Regions from separate parts of the Streptomyces sp. 7R007 genome, predicted to be linked through region 2. Evidence: riboswitches for the same ligand, from Rfam matches in the RefSeq annotation. Region 2 holds a riboswitch; the other holds the start of a gene.
The links. Region 2 has a riboswitch for S-adenosylmethionine ahead of ACYF6T_RS12705 (putative leader peptide). Riboswitches for the same ligand answer to the same signal wherever they lie in the genome.
Positions count from the first base shown of each region.

Region 1 (4,429 bases), on a different contig from region 2:
CTCCCGGGCCGACGCCTCTTCTCACCTCCCGCCGCCACATCGATCTGCTGCGCGTGTGCAGCGCGATCGACCCCCTGCGCTGAGAGCCGCCGACTGCGCTCCACAGTCGCCCGACGTCGCTTCCGCCGCGCGTACGTCCGCGCCCGCTCCCGGGGAGAGTCATGACCATCGCACCGCCGGCCGCCCCTGCGTCCGTCCAGCCCGCGCCCGCCTTCCGGGGGCGCATCGGCAGGGACGCCCGCAGCGGCCACTACGCCGTTCCGCTGCGCTACCGCCTGTACCTGTCGACCGCGTGTCCGGACGGCCTGCGCATCGCCGTCACCCACAGCCTGCTCGGACTGGACGCCGTCTGTCCGGCCACCTACCTGCCCGCCGTCCCCGACCGCCCCGAGGGCGGCTACGCGCGGCTGCGCCCGCTGTACGAGGCGAGCGCCCACCGCTACGCCGGCGCCGCACTCGCCCCGGTCCTCGCCGACGACTGGTCCGGACGCATCGTCAGCACCCACGCCCCCGACATCATGCGCGACCTCGCCCGGCACTTCGGCGCCGACCGGCCCGCGCCGTACCCGTGCGGCGCCGAGTCGGAGATCGACGCCGTCGAGCGGATGTGCGCGCACGGCATCCGGGAGGCGGCGCAGCGCGCCGGGGCCGCCGACGCCGAGCCGGCCGAACGCGCCGCGGCGCTCGAGGCGTTGCTGGAGACCCTGGGCGCGCTGGAGCGCTGGCTGGAGGGGCGGACGTACATGATCCGCGATCACATCACCGCGGCCGACGTCGAGTTGTGGGTCGCGCTCGTCCAACTCGACACCGTGCACCGCAACCACCTCGACGCCTCGGCCGTGCGCCGCATCGCCGGCCATCCCGCGCTGTGGGCCTACGCCCGCCGCCTGACCGCCCACCCCGCCTTCGGCACCCACCTCGACCTGGACGGCATCGCCCGCCGCCACCACGCCCGTTGCCGGGGCCTGGAGGACGCCGGCGCGGCCGTGCAGATCCTCGACTGGGCCGCCCACACCCCCTGACCGTCCATCCTCTGGACCGGCGTTGACACCGGGCGGGTCGACTGCCTTAACGTACGGACCAGAACGGTCATGAGCGTCAGCGACAAGCCCTGGCTTGCTGACCGGCAACCCTCGCACCGCGGTGGGGTGCCCCAGGTGACGACCGGACCGAAGTCGTTTCGGTAAGCGCGAGGCCCTGAAGGGGCCAGAAGTGACGGTGACGCCATGTACGCAGTTCCCAGGACGGCCACGCGCCGCCCGGCGGGCTGCGTACGGCCGTACCGCAACCTCCTCGTGGCCGATCGCGCCGTCGATCTGCTCCGCGTGAACAGCGCACTGTGTACCGCGCCGGGCCGTGCCCGCTGTCGGGGCTGACTCCTTCCCCGCAGCCCCGCGCCTCCTGACGAACACCGCCCGAGCGGTGTGCCGTTGTCCTTCCCGCCCCCCGGTGCCTCGCCTGCCTGTGCCGCATGCCGTCGCGCTCCGGGGTGTCCGAACCAGCCGGAGCCCACCATGAGTGAACCTCCCGGCGTCGCGGTGTCCCTCGCCGAGGCACCGCCCGCCCCCGCCCCCTCCCGGGAACTGACCGCCCAGCGCGTCGTGCCGCTGCGCCGGCCGGGCCGGTGGATCGCCACCGCCGTCGTCCTGGTGCTCGTCGCGCAGGCCGTCCACGGGCTGGCGACCAACCCCTTCTACCAGTGGGACCGCTTTCGCTACTGGTTCCTGCGGCCCGCCATCCTCGACGGTCTGCTCGTCACCCTCGAAGTGACCGCCCTCAGCGCCGTGCTGGGCCTGCTCGGCGGCATCCTGCTGGCCCTCGGCCGGCTCTCCGGGAGCCCGGTGCTGCGCGCGGTCAGCTGGACGTACACCTGGCTGTTCCGTTCGATACCGCTGATCGTGGTGCTGATCTTCCTCTACAACTTCAGCGCCCTGTACCGGACGGTGAGCCTGGGCGTGCCGTTCGGCCCCGCGTTCGTCTCCTTCGACGAGTCCCGGCTCGCCACCGACATGGCCGTCGCCGTCGTCGGACTCAGCCTCAACGAGGCGGCCTACGCCTCCGAGGTCGTACGCGGCGGCATCCTCTCCGTCGACCAGGGCCAGCACGAGGCCGCCGCCGCGCTGGGCCTGCCGAAGCGCTACCAGTTCACCCGGATCGTCTTCCCGCAGGCCCTGCGGTCCATCACGCCCAACTACGTCAACCAGCTCATCGGCCTCATCAAGGGCACGTCCCTGGTGTTCTACGTGTCGCTGCTGGACCTGTTCGGCTCGGTGCAGTCGATGGGCAGCACCTACCCCGGCGACATCGTGCCGCTGCTGCTGGTCGCCACCGTCTGGTACCTGATCCTCACCAGCGCCGTGTCCGTCGTCCAGTTCTACGTCGAGCGGTACTTCGCCCGGGGCGCCACCCGCACCCTGCCGCCGACGCCGTTGCAGAAGGCACGGGCCGGCCTCGCCGGTCTCAGGGCCCGGCTGCGCAGGGAGGCCGGCGTATGACCACCGCACCCGCCGGGCTCGAAGTCCACGACGTCCACAAGTGGTACGGCACCCACCGCGTCCTCGACGGCATCGACCTGACCGTCCGCCCCGGGGAGGTCACCGTCGTCCTCGGCCCGTCCGGCTCCGGCAAGTCGACGCTGCTGCGGGTGATCAACCACCTGGAGAAGCCCGAGATCGGCCACGTCAGCGTCAACGGCGAGCTGATCGGCGTCCGGCGGCAGGGCGGGCGGCTGAAGGAGCTCAGCGAGCGGGCCATCCTCGCCCAGCGCTCCCGGATCGGGTTCGTCTTCCAGAACTTCAACCTCTTCCCGCACCTGACCGCGCTCGACAACGTCGCCGCCGCCCCCGTCGCCACCGGCAGGCTCGCCAGGCCCGAGGCGCTGGAACTGGCCCGCGAACTCCTCGACCGCGTCGGCCTCGGGGACCGGACCGCCGCCTACCCGCGGCAGCTGTCCGGCGGGCAGCAGCAGCGCGTCGCCATCGCCCGGGCCCTCGCCCTGCGCCCCGGAATCATCCTGTTCGACGAGCCGACCTCCGCGCTCGACCCCGAACTCGTCGGCGAGGTGCTGGCCGTCATCAAGGACCTGGCCACCAGCGGCACCACGCTCGTGATCGTCACCCACGAGATCGGCTTCGCCCGCGAGGTCGCCGACCGGATCGTCTTCATCGACGACGGACGCATCGTCGAACAGGGCCCGCCCGCCGAGGTGTTGGACCACCCCCGGCACGAACGCACCAAGGACTTCCTGCGCCGGGTCCTGTGACCCCCGCTCGTCCCCCCTTTCCCCGAACTTCCCCCGACTCTTTCGCCGACCGCCCTTCGAACGACAAGGAACGACCATGCCCACCCACCTCTCCCGACGCGGCCTGATCCGCGGCCTCACCGCGGCGACCGCCGTGGCCTCCCTCGCCACCGCGCTCAGCGCCTGCGGAGGCGACAGCGACGCGGCCACCCGCACCGGCGACGGCGCCGGCACGGTCACCGTCGGCCGGCTGTCCAACGGCGCCGCCAAGGAGACCGCCCTGAAGGTCTCCGAGGTGAAGTCCATCAGCGCCGAACTGCCCGCCGCGATCCGCAAGAGCGGCAAGCTGGTCATCGGCTCCGGCACCCTGCCCTCCGGCTCCCCGCCGCTGGGGTTCGTGGGCAGCGACCAGAAGACCCTCACCGGCTCCGAGGTGGACCTGGCCAGACTCGTCGCGGCCGTCTTCGGCCTGGAGCCCGAGGTGAAGCGGTTCACCTGGGAGAACCTCTTCGTCGGCATCGACAGCGGCAAGGTCGACGTCGGCTTCTCCAACATCACGGACACCGAGGAACGCAAGAGGAAGTACGAGTTCGCCTCCTACCGCAAGGACGACCTCGCCTTCGAGACGCTCAAGACCTCGAAGTGGACCTTCGACGGCGACTACGAGGAACTCGCCGGCAAGACCGTGTCCGTCGGCGCCGGCACCAACCAGGAACGCATCCTGCTGGCCTGGAAGGACCAGCTGGCCAAGGAGGGCAAGAAGCTCACCGTCAAGTACTTCCAGGACAACAACAGCCTCTACCTGGCCCTCGCCGGCGGCAAGATCGACGCCTACCTCGGCCCCAGCCCCAACCTCTCCTACCACGTCACCCAGACCGCGAACACGCCCCAGGCCACCCGCATCGCCGGCCAGTACTCCGGCGCCGGCGCCTCCCTCCAGGGCCTGATCGCCGCCACCGCCAAGAAGGGCAGCGGCCTCGCCAAGCCCCTCGCCGACGCGATCAACCACCTGATCCGAAACGGCCAGTACGCACAGTGGCTCAAGGCCTGGAACCTCTCCCACGACGCCGTCGCCACGTCCGAGGTCAACCCGCCCGGCCTGCCGCTGGACAACTCCTGACCCACCCCGGCCGGGGACCCCGCCACCCCGCGGCGGGGTCCCCGCCCCTTACACCCGCACCGGAGCCG
Region 1 is NZ_JBTWMV010000001.1:557,544-561,972, reverse strand. It holds gene ACYF6T_RS02680 (putative leader peptide) at 1-83, shown strand, start outside; gene ACYF6T_RS02675 (glutathione S-transferase C-terminal domain-containing protein) at 162-1,022, shown strand; SAM riboswitch class IV at 1,088-1,196, shown strand; gene ACYF6T_RS02670 (amino acid ABC transporter permease) at 1,515-2,495, shown strand; gene ACYF6T_RS02665 (amino acid ABC transporter ATP-binding protein) at 2,492-3,262, shown strand; gene ACYF6T_RS02660 (transporter substrate-binding domain-containing protein) at 3,339-4,361, shown strand.
Region 1: it holds a riboswitch for S-adenosylmethionine, as region 2 does, so the genes downstream of both, ACYF6T_RS02670 (amino acid ABC transporter permease) here and ACYF6T_RS12705 (putative leader peptide) in region 2, are expected to answer to the same signal.

Region 2 (4,429 bases):
CGCCTGGACCGGCGCCAACTTCCGCCGCGGCGGCTACCTCGACCACGCCGACCGCTACCGGCGCGCCGAGGAGTTCCTCACCGTGGCCCGCGCGTTGTGGGACGGCTGGGAGGACGCGGCGATCGCCGACTCCGCGGACGCACGGCACTGGTCGAGGCCCGGCGCCGTACACCAAGTACGCCATCACGGACCCCAGTTCGACGTCGACCTCGCCCCCACGCTGCCGCGCAGCGCCCAGGGGCACCCGGTCATCTTCCAGGCCGGCGACTCCGGCGAGGGACGCGACTTCGCCGCCCGCAACGCCGACGTCATCTTCTCCGCGCACGGCACCGACTTCGACGACGCCCTCGCCTTCGCCGACGACATCCGGCGCCGGCTGCGCGCCGCCGGCCGGCCCGACGACGACCTGCGCATCCTGCCCGGCACCGAGATCATCCTCGGCGCCACCGAGGCGGAGGCCCAGGAGAAGAAGCGCTGGATCCGCCTCCAACAGGTCACTCCCGCCACGGCGTTGGGGATCGCCGGCCTGCTGTGGGGCATCGACCTCTCGGACCGCGACGCCGACGGGCCACTGCCGACGGAGGATCCCGTCGTCACCGACAACGACGGCTCCTTCGGCGCCCGGCGCATCGCCGACCCGCGCAAGGTGGTGGCCGAATGGCGGGCCAAGGCGCAGGCGCACGGCTGGTCGCTGCGCGAGACCGTCATCGCGCTCGGCCCGCAGCGCGGACACGTCGGCACCCCCTCCGGCCTCGCCGACAAGTTCGCCCACTTCGTACGGCACGGCGCGCTCGATGGCTTCAACGTCACGCCGTACCTCATCCCCGACGGCCTCGACGACATCGTCGACCTGCTCGTCCCCGAACTGCAGGAACGCGGCGTCTACCGCACCGAGTACACCGGCACCACCCTGCGCGAACACCTCGCCCTGCGCGAACCCCTCACCCACCGCTCCGCATCCCACCGGCGCCAGGCGAGCTGACCAGCCCGGCGACGCCCCTCCCTCTCAGAGGACCGTGACACATGACTGACAAGAAGCCGTCACACACGCACCGGAATGCCCCCTCGGCCGGCACCGGTTCTGACTGACATGACTGTTGGAGTAGCGCTCAACGCGTCCGACGCGCCGAACCAGGTCGACGCCACCGTGGAACTGGCCCGAGAGGCCGCGCAGTTCGGTCTCACGTCGGCCTGGTTCGGGCAGACCTTCGGGGCCGACTCGCCCCAGCTCGCGGCGATCGCCGGGCGGGAGGTGCCCGCACTGCAGGTCGGCACCTCCGCGATCCCCGTCTTCGGCCGCCACCCGCTGCTGGTCTCCAGCCAGGCCCAGACCGCGCAGGCCGCGACCCACGGCCGCTACCACCTCGGACTGGCCCTGGGCACGAAACTGCTGACGGAGACCGGCTTCGGCCTGCCCTTCGAACGCCCCATCGCCCGGCTGCGTGAATTCCTCACCGCCCTGCGCCAGTTGACCGAGACCGGCAGCGCCGACTTCCACGGCGAGCTGCTCACCGCGACCACCCCCGTCCCGGCCCGGGTGCCGGGCGCCGACGGCGGCGTCCCCCTGCTGGTCGCCGCGATGGGGCCCCAAGCGCTGCGGGTCAGCGGTGAGCTCGCGGACGGCATCCTGCCCTACCTGGCCGGCCCGCGCGCCCTGGCGGACCACATCGTGCCCGCCCTGACCGCCGCCGCCGAGGCCGCCGGCCGGCCCGCGCCCCGCATTGTGGCCCTGGTGCCCGGCGTGGTCACCGACGACGTCGACGCGGTGCGCGCGAAGGCCACCGAGACCCTCGCGTTCTACGAACGGATCCCGTCCTACGCCCGGGTCATCGAACTCTCCGGGGGCCGACGGGCCGCCGACCTGGCCGTGATCGGCGACGAGAAGACCGTCGAGGCCGAGATACGCCGGTACCGCGACGCCGGCGCCACCGAGGTCGTCTTCTCCGGCACCGAGATCGCGGGCGACGCCGAACGCCGACGCACCTGGCAACTCCTGGGCGAACTGGCCGGCTGAGCACGCCCGTCGACCCGCCGGCCCCCTGCACCCCGTCACGAAGGAGCCCCGCACCCATGACCACCGAAGCCACCGCCACCGAAACCACCACCGCCGAAGCCACCGCCACCGAAGCCACCGCCGCCGAAGCCACCGCCGACCTCCACGCCTTCACCGAGACCTGGCTGGAGTGGTACCGCGCCCAGGAGGCCCGCCTCGCCGCCCCGCACGGCTTCCTTGCGATCACCGGCCTGCACTGGCTGACGCAACAGCCCCAGCGCTTCCCGGACGCGCCCGGTGCCTGGCGCACCGGCGATGACGGGGTCGTCGTGGAACTCGACGAGGACGAGGAACTGGTCGTCGACGGGGTGCCGGTACGCGGCGAACACCGCTTCGGCGTGCTTCCCGAACGCGGTGGCGTTGACGCGGTGTGGAAGGACGCCGTCATCGAGGTGGCCCGGCGCGGCGGGCACGACATCGTGCGCCCCCGCCACCCCGACGCGCCGCTGCGCACGGCCTTCACCGGCACGCCCGCCTACGCCCCCGACCCGCGATGGGTCGTGACGGGCCGCTACCTCCCCTTCGACACACCGCGGCCGACCACCGTGGGCGCCGCGGTCGAGGGCCTGGAGCACGTCTACGACGCTCCGGGCAGGGTCGAGTTCGAGCTGGAGGGGCAGCAGCTGGCGCTGACCGTCTTCCCCGGCCCCGGTGCCGGACGGCTGATGGCGCTGTTCACCGACGCGACCTCCGGGGTCACCACCTACGCCGCCAACCGGTCCCTGACCCTGGAGCCACCCGCCGCCGACGGCACAGTGGTCCTGGACTTCAACCGGGCCGCGAACCTGCCGTGCGCCTACACGGACCTGGCCACCTGCCCGCTGCCCCCGGCCGAGAACCGGCTGCCGGTGGCGATCGAGGCCGGCCAGAAGATTCCCCGCGAGCGCGGCGGTTCCTGAAGCACGGCTGGGCCGTTGACCAACGGCAAGATCTCTCCGTACGATCACGAACGGCATCGAGTGTCAGCGTCAAGCCCTGGCTCGCTGACCGGCAACCCTCCCCCGCGGTGGGGTGCTCCAGGTGAAAGCCCGGCGGAATCACCGACGATCCCGCAAGCGCGTGGCCCCGTGACCGGGGCCGGACAGGTGGAGGACCGACATGCGGCACGGTGGTGACCTCAGCGCCCGTTTCGCGGGCACCACCGTGTTCTCCCGCCTCTCGCGTCGGCGCCACATCGACCTCAAGCGCTCGACCAGCTGTCTCTGTCGGGCCTGACGGGCCTTCCCACCGCCGGCAGCGGTACGGCACCCGTCCTCGCCGCGTCCGGCCGCGCCTGACCCTCGCTCTGCCCTGATCCCTGTCTGCACCGCGCCTCCCCGGCGTCGCCCTCGCGCGCCGAACGAAGCCGCACGTCCGCGCACGGCCATGTCCCGTACGACTACCGTGCCCGGTGACACGAGTAGGAGAAGCCCTCCGTGACTGCACTCCCCCCTGTCAGAACCTCTCGGTGGGCGGCACTGGCCGCCCTCGTGACCACCAGCGTCCTGCTGACCGCCTGCGGATCGGGCGGCGGCGGCACGGGCGGCGGCACCGGACAGCCCACGTCCGGCGGCACCCTGACCTTCGCGGTGGGCTCGGACTCCGGCTGCGTGGATCCGCAGCAGGTCGGCAGCAACGAGACCATCTACTCGGTGCGCCAGATCGTGGACTCCCTGACGGACCAGGACCCCAGAACCGGCAAGATCGTGCCGTGGCTGGCGAAGAGCTGGGACATCAGCTCCGACGCCACGACGTTCACCTTCCACCTGCGCCCGGACGTCACCTTCAGCGACGGCTCGAAGCTGACCGCCCAGGTGGTCAAGGACAACTTCGACGCGGTGCCCCGACTCGGCGCGCTCGGCACCCTCGCCCAGGGCTATCTCAGCGGCGTCGAGAGCACCACGGTGATCGGCCCGCTCACCGTCAAGGTCACCTTCAAACAGCCCAACGCCCAGTTCCTGCAGGCCACTTCGACGCACTCACTGGGCATCGAGTCCGCGGCCAGCGTCAAGAGGACACCGCAGCAGAAGTGCAGCGAGGGCGTGATCGGCTCCGGGCCCTTCGTCCTGACGCAGTACGTGCAGAACCAGTCGCTCACCCTCGCCAAGCGCACCGGGTACGCCTGGGGTTCCTCGCTGTGGACGAAGAAGGGCGAGGCGTACCTGGACAAGCTGGTGTTCAAGGTCGTCCCGGAGGCCGGTGTACGCACGGGCAGTCTCCAGTCCGGGCAGGTGGACGCGGTCAGCAGCGTCGGCAGGGCCAACGAGGCGGCCCTCAAGGGCGGCCAGGTCACCCTCCAGCGACGGGCCAACCCCGGCGTCGTCTTCGGCCTCGGCCTCAACAACGCACGCCCGGCCCTGAAGGACACACGCGTGCGCCAGGCGCTCCTGTACGCCG
Region 2 is NZ_JBTWMV010000007.1:288,902-293,330, reverse strand. It holds gene ACYF6T_RS12720 (NtaA/DmoA family FMN-dependent monooxygenase) at 1-982, shown strand, start outside; gene ACYF6T_RS12715 (LLM class F420-dependent oxidoreductase) at 1,091-2,014, shown strand; gene ACYF6T_RS12710 (DUF1684 domain-containing protein) at 2,071-2,952, shown strand; SAM riboswitch class IV at 3,005-3,117, shown strand; gene ACYF6T_RS12705 (putative leader peptide) at 3,152-3,268, shown strand; gene ACYF6T_RS12700 (ABC transporter substrate-binding protein) at 3,469-4,429, shown strand, end outside.